3 regions of the Shewanella sp. 5_MG-2023 genome follow, and region 3 is predicted to be linked to each of the others. Evidence: predicted binding sites of a transcription regulator. Region 3 holds the regulator's gene; each other region holds the start of a gene.

Region 1 (3,219 bases), on a different contig from region 3:
GGCATCAAGGCTACTTTCCCACAGCGCAGTCATATCCGGTGTGGTGGCTGTTTCTGGTAATGAATGGATCAAACCAACGCCAACTGGGGTGGCAATGATTGATTTACCCTGCCTTAATAAGTAACCGCGATTAAACAGTAATTCAATAATGCCTGCTCGGGTTGCCTCGGTGCCCAAGCCATCGGTGTCTTTTAGGATCTTCTTCACTTCAGGGTTAGTGACATAGCGATTGATACCCGTCATGGCGCCAAGCAGGGTCGCATCTGTAAAATGTTTTGGCGCTTGAGTGGTTTTTTCAAGCAATTCGCCACGCTCACAATGGAGTTGTTGACCTTTTTTCAGTGGCGGTAAGGTCGCTAAATTTTCGTCATCACTACCATCTGCATTATCTTTACCCTGCATTTTCGCAAACAAACATTTCCAACCTAACGATAACTCTTGCTTAGCTTTAGTGGTAAATAAGCCACCCGCAATGGTCACTTCAACTTGGGTTTCATCATAAATATAGACGGGGTAAAACTGGGCTAAATACTGCCGTGCAATATGAGAATATAACTGCGACTCTTTGGCTGATAAGTTTGCCAAATTAGTGGTTTTTTCAGTGGGAATTATCGCGTGGTGAGCATCAACTTTACTGTCATTCCAGGCTTTGGACTTAAGCTTGGCATTAGGTTTATCTGCTTTAGCGGTTAAACCGGCATCATTACTTAATACTGCGCGAATAACTTGGGGTGCAAGGCCATGTTGCTCAGCAGGTAAATAGCGACTATCTGAGCGCGGATACGTAATTAATTTATGCCTTTCATATAGACTCTGACAGGTATCAAGCACCTCTTTAGCGCTCATGCCAAAACGCTTGGCCGCATCTATTTGCAGGCTGGATAAACTATAAGGCAATGGGGGGTTCTGACGCTTATTTTTTGATTCAAGCTTGGTCACTTCAGCTGGCTTGTTAGTTATCCGTCCCACCACATTTTCAGCTAAGCCTTTGGCGAGCACTCGCCCCTCTTCATCCATATATGGCTGACATGCTTCACTGGGTTTCCACTTAGCCGAAAAGCCTTCTTGGTTATCGGTCAGTAAATGCGCCAATACTTCATAAAAAGCTTTGGGCTGAAAATTGGCAATGTCTTCATCTCGCCTTACCACTAACCCCAGTACCGGTGTTTGTACGCGGCCAACAGACAATACTCCCTGATAACCTACTTTTTTGCCTTGAATGGTATAAGCGCGGGTCATATTCATGCCATATAGCCAATCTGCGCGGCTGCGGGCTAAGGCTGAGGTAGATAAGGGGACAAACTCTTTATTAGTGCGCAATTGCCCTAAGGCGCGTTTTACCGCCGAAGGGTTAAGATCGCTAATAAGTAAACGCTGGGTTTGAGCAATCTTGTCGGCCTTTACACCTGCATAGGAAATGACTTCATCCACCAGCAGCTGCCCTTCTCTATCAGGATCGCCAGCATTAACTAAACTCGATGCTTGTTTGATGAGCTTTTTTAAGATGCTCAACTGTGAGCGGGTATTAGTTTTAGGTTTTAACTGCCATTTACTCGGAACTATGGGTAAATGGGCTAATTGCCATGATTTAAAAGCGGGATCATAGACATCTGGTTCTGCTTGCTCTAACAAATGCCCTATACACCAAGACACGCAATCCCCATTGGCGCTCATGATAAAACCATCACCTTTTTTATGAGGCTTTGGTAATACATCGGCAATAGCACGGCCTAGACTGGGTTTTTCAGCAATATAGAGCATCATAGATTTATTAGACTTTTAAAACACTGTATGAAATTACAGTGTAATTTAGCGAATAGCAAAAATAAGTGCAACTGTTAATGCAATGGCAGGTTTCTTAGAAAGATAATCTGCCACTCAAAATACTAGGCTAAAGCATCAAAAAACACGCTTTTAAGGCGCTAAACTTAACCAAAAACAACCAATAAAAATTTACTTTAATTTGTGATCTTAATGCAAAAACACATCGGGAGATTAAGCTTTAATTCAGAATGTTCAGCTAGGAGGTTTATATTCAAACTATTGAATATAAACAATTAAACTAGTAATACCCCTAGTTTGTGACCTAGTCAACAGTTGCCAAGCAATCTTTACATTACGCTCCAATTACCCATTAAGAGGTAAGAAAAACATTTTGGAGTATGAGATGAAATTAATGAGCAAATGTCGTGTTGCTTTACTTGTGGCTACTGCACTGGGGATGAGTGCTTGTAATGATGGTAAAGATGGAAACGATGGCCTACCTGGCGAACCTGGTGCACCTTGGGTGCCACCAGTAGTGACCACATCAGCAGTAGCAAAAGTCATGGAATGGCAATATGCCGAGGGTGTCGTGAATGTTGAATTTTCGGTGGAGAACCAAGATGGGGTTCCAGTAGAAGATTTAGATAAAGTCCAGTTAATGTCAACCATCAAAAATGAAGCAGGTTTACTTGCTGACACTGTTGATGTGACTTGGGTTGCGGGTGATGATAACGCACCGGGTACGCTAACTCACGCTGGTGAGGGTATTTATAACCTTTCTATGCCACATGAAGCTGCGACATCTGAATCAATTGGTACTGGCTATATTCGACCAGGTAATGGCGAAAATGGTATGCCACGTACTAAACGCGTGATGTTTACCAAAAACGATTCTTATGCACAAGTTAGCACCACTGACGATGCTAAATGTGTCGCCTGTCACGGTGAATTTGAAGATGCTACTGGCAACGCAACTTGGGGTTGGCATCAACATCACCATGCAATCGACAATGACCAAGAAGTTATTATTGTTGAAGCATGTCTAGTTTGTCACACTCAAACTGAACAAAAAGATGGCGGCTGGGCTGAAAACACCATGGCAATGCTGGGTCATGGTTATAAATATGACGATGATGGTGTGATACAGGCTTCTGGCCATGCTTCATTAAGTACAAGTTATTCAATGGATAAATACCGTTGTTCAACTTGTCACGTTGACGATGTGGTATTTACTGCGTCACTCAATGGCTGTGCAACCTGTCATGCTGATTTACAAGATGCAGATAAAGATTTAACTGTTAATCACAGTAACTTTACTGACCTTGATTGTGCAACCTGTCACAATTCGTTCCAACATGAACATGAAAACGGTGCAAATCGTGATGAAGCATTAAACCGTTATAACTTTGAAATTATATCTGTTGTTCGTAGCGAAGATAAAGCGACCATCGAAGT
Region 2 (3,219 bases), on a different contig from region 3:
CAGAAGCTACTTTGGCAATGGGCTGCATCGGTTGACCGGGGTTGGTGGTAACCAAGAATTCAACTTGATCACAACCAGAAACTGATTGTAGTTCTGGGTTAAAATTCACCTCAATGCAGAATCTGCCTTTGGGCATATTTAACTCTTGAATCGATTGGGTGACTAACTTATTAAGCTCTTTGGCATAGCGGTTACGGCTATGGCTGAGTTTTTGGGCGCTAATTACGTAAGCTTTTTTGCTTTCATCTACTTGCTGCTGAATTTCATCAAGCCTTGTGGCATCGTTATTAAGCTCGCTAAGTTCAGCTTTTAAAGCTTGGTGATGCTCAAACAGTTGCTCAGAGCTCACATGGTGTTTTCTTGATAATTGCATCGCCTTTGAAATGCGCTGCTCAAGGTAAGCAAAGTGTTCAGGATCGAGTTCTATTCGGCTTAAATAGTCCTGAACTTCGCTGCTGCTTTCCTGCACTTGAATTAACGCTTCATTGAGCATTTGAGCAATATTACTTAGTTGTGGGTCAAACTCAGTTAGGTTCTCAGCTAAGCCCACGACCCGATTAAGTAAAGATTCAATATTGGCTTCATCGTCATCACACAGTAATTGCAGGCTGGATTGGCAGGTATCAATTAACTCTGTGCCGTTAGCAAGGCGTTTATGCTCTTGCTCAATCTCAATAAATTCACCGGCTTTAAGATCAAACTCATCAAGCTCTTCAACTTGATATTGCACTAGCTGTTTTCTGGCGATACGCTCTTGCTGATTTTGTTGTAATTGTTTCAGTTCATTTTCGATTAACTTACAGCGTTGATAGCTTTTGCTTACCCCATCAAGCAATAATTTATGGTTGGCGTAGCTATCAAGAAGGGTCAGTTGATGCTCGCTTTTTAACATTGCATGATGCGCGTGTTGGCCGTGAATACCGACAAATAATTGCCCTAGAGATTTAAGCTGGGCTAACGGAACTGGATTACCATTTATATAGGCACGTGAGCGGCCATCGGCATTAATTGTTCTTCTTAAGATACATTCGTCTTCGACATCAAGGTCATTGTCCTCTAGCCAGCGCTTAGCAAATGGCACATCATCTAAGCTAAAGCGGGCACTCACTTCGGCTTTGGTTGCACCTGGTCTAACGCTATTGGCATCTGAGCGATTACCAAGGCATAAGCCCAGGGCATCAATAGCAATGGATTTACCAGCACCGGTCTCACCAGTAATGCTGGTCATGCCAGCTTTAAAGTCGAGTTCTAGAAAACGTACAATTGCGAAATTATTAATGCTTAATTGGCACAGCATAATCAATCCTTGTGTGAATAACCATCAAACCACTGTATCTGCATACAGTTTACACTGTTTTTATATACAGTAAAGTGCTGTATAAAAAAATGGTGCTGATTTTTTATACGAGGATTAAACCAAGGCGCTTAAGATTTTTTCAATAATGGGCAAACTAATAAAGGTGGCTGTAGTGCTGATCAATATGCACTTGGCACTTGATAAGGCATAGATTTGGTAACGCTGTGCCAGTAAGTAAACACTTGCTGCTGTCGGCAGTGCCGCCAGAATGACGCCCATAAAAACTAGCTCAGACTCCACCTTAAAATAGCTTAATAAAACATAGGCAAGTAACGGCTGGACAATGAGTTTTAAACTATTCAGCAAGCTCATTTCAAGGGCGATATTATGTTTTTTAGGCCCAGCTTTTGCGCCGCGATGCATGGCTTTAGCTAACACCATGCCAATGGCAAATAAGGCGCAGGGGCTAGAGGTGTTTCCGATTAACCGAAACATCATGCTGATACTGTCAGGTAGGTTTATTTTGAGCGCTGATACCAATACCCCTAGGGCGCAACCAATAACAATGGGGTTGGTGATTAATGCGTTGAGCATAATCATAATAGGATGACGTTGTTGGGTTTTATTCACCGCAAGTTCCATGCTCACCAGTGCAAATGCGAACATGATAATGGACAGTAGACTGGCAATGGCTGCGGTGGCGATGGCTTGATTGTTATCAGGATACAAGCTCATCATTAAAGGGATCCCAATAAAGGCGGTATTACCAAAACTGGTGTTTAGGCCTCTAATTGCAGCTAGCGCGGGCTGTTTATTGTCTGCAAGGGTTGAGATGATCACTGTAATACAATATGTGCCCGCCATAGCGAGGCCAAAGGCGAATATAAATCCCCATTGCAGAATATCGTTAATGTCAGTTTCGGCCAGTGCAATAAATAAAATAGCAGGGAAGGCGATATAGTAGACGTATTTATTTAGCGCCGAGTCACTATCTTGGGGGAGTAATTTAAGTTTCTGGACACTAAAGCCAATAACCATGATGCCAAAAACAGCGATAAGTGGGGTTAGGATACTAGGCAAGCTTGATTCCTTTTTAGGGCCTTGAATGACATATCAATAATGTGGGCGTTGGATATCTTACTTTAATGGCGCCAATAAGATATTAGATAAAGGTAAGGTATGAGATGAATCTAAGCTATTCAAATAAGTTAAGTTTTTAAATTAAACTAAGATAAGAAAAACTGCATAGATCTGATACGACAAGGAAGATGTAAATGTTGCCCATCAGGTTGGCATTAGAGTATAAAGCTATCTGTTAGCGGTATCTTTAATAAGGGCATGATGACAGGCCCTTATTAAAGAGTGCTATTGCTACTTAAAGAGTGCTATTGCTACTTTAAAAGTATCATTGCTGCAGACTGATGCCGATATTAGACACGCCAGCATCAATGATTTCTTTGCGTAATTCCTTAATGAATTCAGGTGTGATTTTTATTGTTTCTTCAATCACATCTAATAACATTCCTTGTAAGTGCTTCTCTTCTTGCATTACAGGATGGTTAAATACGAACTCTTCTACAACATCTTCATTCATGACGTCTTCAAGTTCTTCAATGCTAATGGCTTCAATATAGTTGGCCACTGTACTTGATGATAATTTACTGACGTTGGTAATATCTTCTTCGATTTTAGCTTGTATGCCACCGAGTAAAGTCGATAACGCTACAGCAGCATCCATTGCAGGATAAACACCGTAGGCTTCAAAATCTGCAGGCTCAGGGGTATTTTCATCTAAACGCTGTAAGTGAATATCGTAATTAAACTTAAGCTTTTTATCGTATTGTGATTGCCAAAGTAAATCCAATACTGTGCTTAATACTTTAGGCTCGCCAAACTCACACACTTCGGAGAAAAGGGCGTAA
Region 3 (3,219 bases):
TGACTGTCAGTTCAGCATCGCTGGGATCTTCCATAGCAATCAGCGTTTTTGTTGCTGGGATTGCCATGCCAATTAGGATTAGAAATGGCAATACTGTCCAAGCTATTTCAACCTTGGTACTGTCATGAAAGTCGGCTGCAACTGCACCCTTAGATTTTCTGTGATAGATCATGGAATAAATCATGATCCCAAAGACCACGACACCAATGGCGCAACAGATATACAAAATAATCATATGCAGGTCGTAAACCTGGCCACTGATCTCTGTTACACCTTGAGTCATGTTTAAGGGCATCTCTGCCGCTGTGAGTGGGGTTGCAAGCAACGCCACCATTAATCCGTACAACAATCGCTTCACAAGACTACTCCTCTGCTAATTGCGAATTGCAATTACAAAGAAAAGCCACACAGTAATACTCTGCTCTATGCAAACTTTTCATACCCGAAAAAGTTTGATCATTTCAAAGTACACGGTGGCTTTGAGCTTGAAAACTCAATTATGTTATTACGTTACGGTGCCACACTTGTACCTAATACTGAACTTATCAATTATATTTGACGCTTTACATTCAAGGCTTTCTATACCGCACGGTACCAGCTCAATCTTTTAATAGCGTTTGTATCTTTTTGACATTTATTCTCGGCAGTACGATAAATTGTTACTACCTTGTTAACTACATTACTTGGAGATTAAATATTGATCAAGATCACTTTATCATCTAATTTGCTGAAAAAAGTGCAAAAAAAAGCCCCTCAGCGTAGTGAAGGGCTTTTTTAGTCATATTTTACTAGTGAAACGAGGTAAGGTTTACCCGAGTCGGTACTGCTAAAGTTTGCGTTAATGGGTCGCCTTCAGGTAAGTGAGTATTTACATCTTCAATGATAAGCCCTTGGGCTAAGGCATTTTTGGCAACCAATTGAATGCGGCGATTGTCGCGGGCATCTAATGGTGGTGTCCAAGTAATTACTGCACTTGAAGTACCGTTAGTGAGCGCTTTTTCCATCGCCCACAGGGTTTCGACTTCATCTTTGGTGTGAACTAACAATACTCTGTCCATACGAACATTGGCATTAGCAAGAATTTGCTTATAACCGATATGCGGCGGATTAATCAGTACAATCCAACGGCCTTGCTGACTTAAAATGGCTAACTGACTGCATAATTGAGTCAATTCAGTTAAGCCTTGGTTTTGGGTGCGCTTGGTTTCAATCCCTTGTTTAGTGGGTAAGGGATCAGATGCCATATCTACCCATAATCCAGGGTGACGCGGTGCATTGCCTATTAATGTGTTCATAACCAACCTCCATTACGAATAACGCCAACAGCAAGCCCTTCAATCGTTAGGTTTTGGCAACTTAAATCAACTTTAATCGGCTCATATTCTGCATTTTCAGCATGTAAATAAATAATATTGCCTTTCTTTTCAAATCTTTTCACGGTTACATCGTCTTCAAGACGTGCCACTACAACTTGACCATTGGTGGCAGTTTGCATTTTATGCACTGCTAATAAGTCGCCCTCTAAAATACCAATGTCTTTCATACTGTCGCCTCGAACGCGTAGTAAGAAATTAGCATTGGGCTTAAACATTTCTGGGTCAACTTGGAAATACTGTTCAACATGCTCTTGAGCAAGGATAGGTTCACCTGCAGCAACTTGGCCGATAAGTGGTAAGCCTGCTTCAACTTCCTCTTCCACCTGCACCATGCGGATCCCGCGAGAGGTACCAGGAATAATTTCAATACAGCCTTTTTTTGCCAGTGCTTTTAAGTGTTCTTCAGCGGCATTGGCGCTTTTGAAGCCTAATCGAGTTGCAATTTCTGCACGAGTTGGCGGCATACCTGTTTCGGCGATATTACATTTAATTAGCTCTAATATTTCAGCTTGGCGTGGCGTTAAAGGTCTCATATTGATTCCTGTTTTTTTATACAGTGACTGTCATTATATACAGTATCGGTGGTCGCGCAAGTATTAACCAAATTAATTTAACTATTATCATCTAATTCTTGTTGGCTATATATGGGGGCACGGTTAAGTATATGTAATTTAATTATTTAGTTAATGAAGGTAAGTCAGCTTTTTAAACCGATGAAATTGGCTATTTCTCACATCGTTTGTTTAAACAGTATATTTATACAGTAGTGTTGATTGAAAATAGGTTGGTTGTTATTCGGATATGGCTATTTTTACTGAACAAATATTCTCTGTATAGACCCTTGTTAGTGAAACTGAACCATTATCTGGTATTCTATGGCCAATTAATTGATGTTGAATATGCGAACACTCATGTTAAAACCTGACTCAATCATAGCAAAATCATTACGTTGGATTCAAAAACTGATGGTGCACACGGTTGTTGTGCCTGAAGATCCCTTTGCCGATCTGAACTTAGACCCAGATAAACCAGTGGTCTATGTGATGAAGACAGAATCACTCAGTGATATTGCGGCATTAAATGAAGTGACCGCCAAATATGGCTTACCGAGCCCTTATGAGCGACTAGACGTTGATGGCTTAAATACCCCTAGAATTGTGTGTATTGAAGGTCGTAAGCCTCTATTTGGCAAGCGTTTAAGTGGCGAAAAATTTATTGATAACTTCACCAGCTTATTAGCCTTACATAAAAAAAATGATCAACTTGATATTCAATTGGTGCCAGTGAGTCTGTATTGGGGACGTATCCCTGGTAAAGAAGATGACACCATGACCGCAGCCGTATTTGAGCGTGAAAACCCGACCTGGTTACGTAAATGGTTGATGATTTTGTTCTTAGGTCGCCATAGCTTTATTCAATTCTCAAATGCTATGTCGCTACGTTATATGGCTGATGAACACGGCACTGATGTCAGTATTGCGCATAAACTTATCCGTGTGGCGCGAGTGCACTTTAGACGCCAACGTAAAGTGATGACAGGCCCACAACTGCCAAATCGTCAGGCAATGTTCAACTCATTATTAAAGTCTGATGCCATTGCTCAAGCGATAAAAGAAGAAGCGCTTAATAAAAAAATTCCTGAAGACAAAGCCCGCGAAAAAGCGATTCAGTATTTAGATGAAATTGCAGCGGATTACTCAGACAGCTTAGTGCGTATTGCTGAGCGCTTTCTTACTTGGTTGTGGAATAAGTTATACAGCGGTATTAGCATTAAAAGCGCTGAAAAAGTGCGTAAGCTGCATCATGATGGTCATGAAATTGTCTATGTGCCTTGCCATCGTAG

What was found. The regulator LexA, encoded in region 3, represses DNA repair genes until DNA is damaged. The targets are predictions, from matches to a motif close to TACTGTATNNNNATACAGTA.
Region 1: a site for LexA is predicted at 1,786-1,805, ahead of Q4557_RS03790 (DNA topoisomerase III). Genes of this name have one in related genera too.
Region 2: a site for LexA is predicted at 1,328-1,347, ahead of recN (DNA repair protein RecN). Genes of this name have one in related genera too.

The regions. Positions count from the first base shown of each region.
Region 1 is NZ_JAUORC010000005.1:25,179-28,397, forward strand. Features, by position in the region: gene Q4557_RS03790 (DNA topoisomerase III) at 1-1,764, opposite strand, end outside; gene Q4557_RS03795 (hypothetical protein) at 2,168-3,219, shown strand, end outside.
Region 2 is NZ_JAUORC010000012.1:125,346-128,564, forward strand. Features, by position in the region: gene recN (DNA repair protein RecN) at 1-1,297, opposite strand, end outside; gene Q4557_RS09065 (AEC family transporter) at 1,412-2,377, opposite strand; gene Q4557_RS09070 (YjaG family protein) at 2,703-3,219, opposite strand, start outside.
Region 3 is NZ_JAUORC010000042.1:10,404-13,622, forward strand. Features, by position in the region: gene coxB (cytochrome c oxidase subunit II) at 1-358, opposite strand, end outside; gene Q4557_RS18665 (cell division inhibitor SulA) at 789-1,295, opposite strand; gene lexA (transcriptional repressor LexA) at 1,292-1,909, opposite strand; gene plsB (glycerol-3-phosphate 1-O-acyltransferase PlsB) at 2,288-3,219, shown strand, end outside.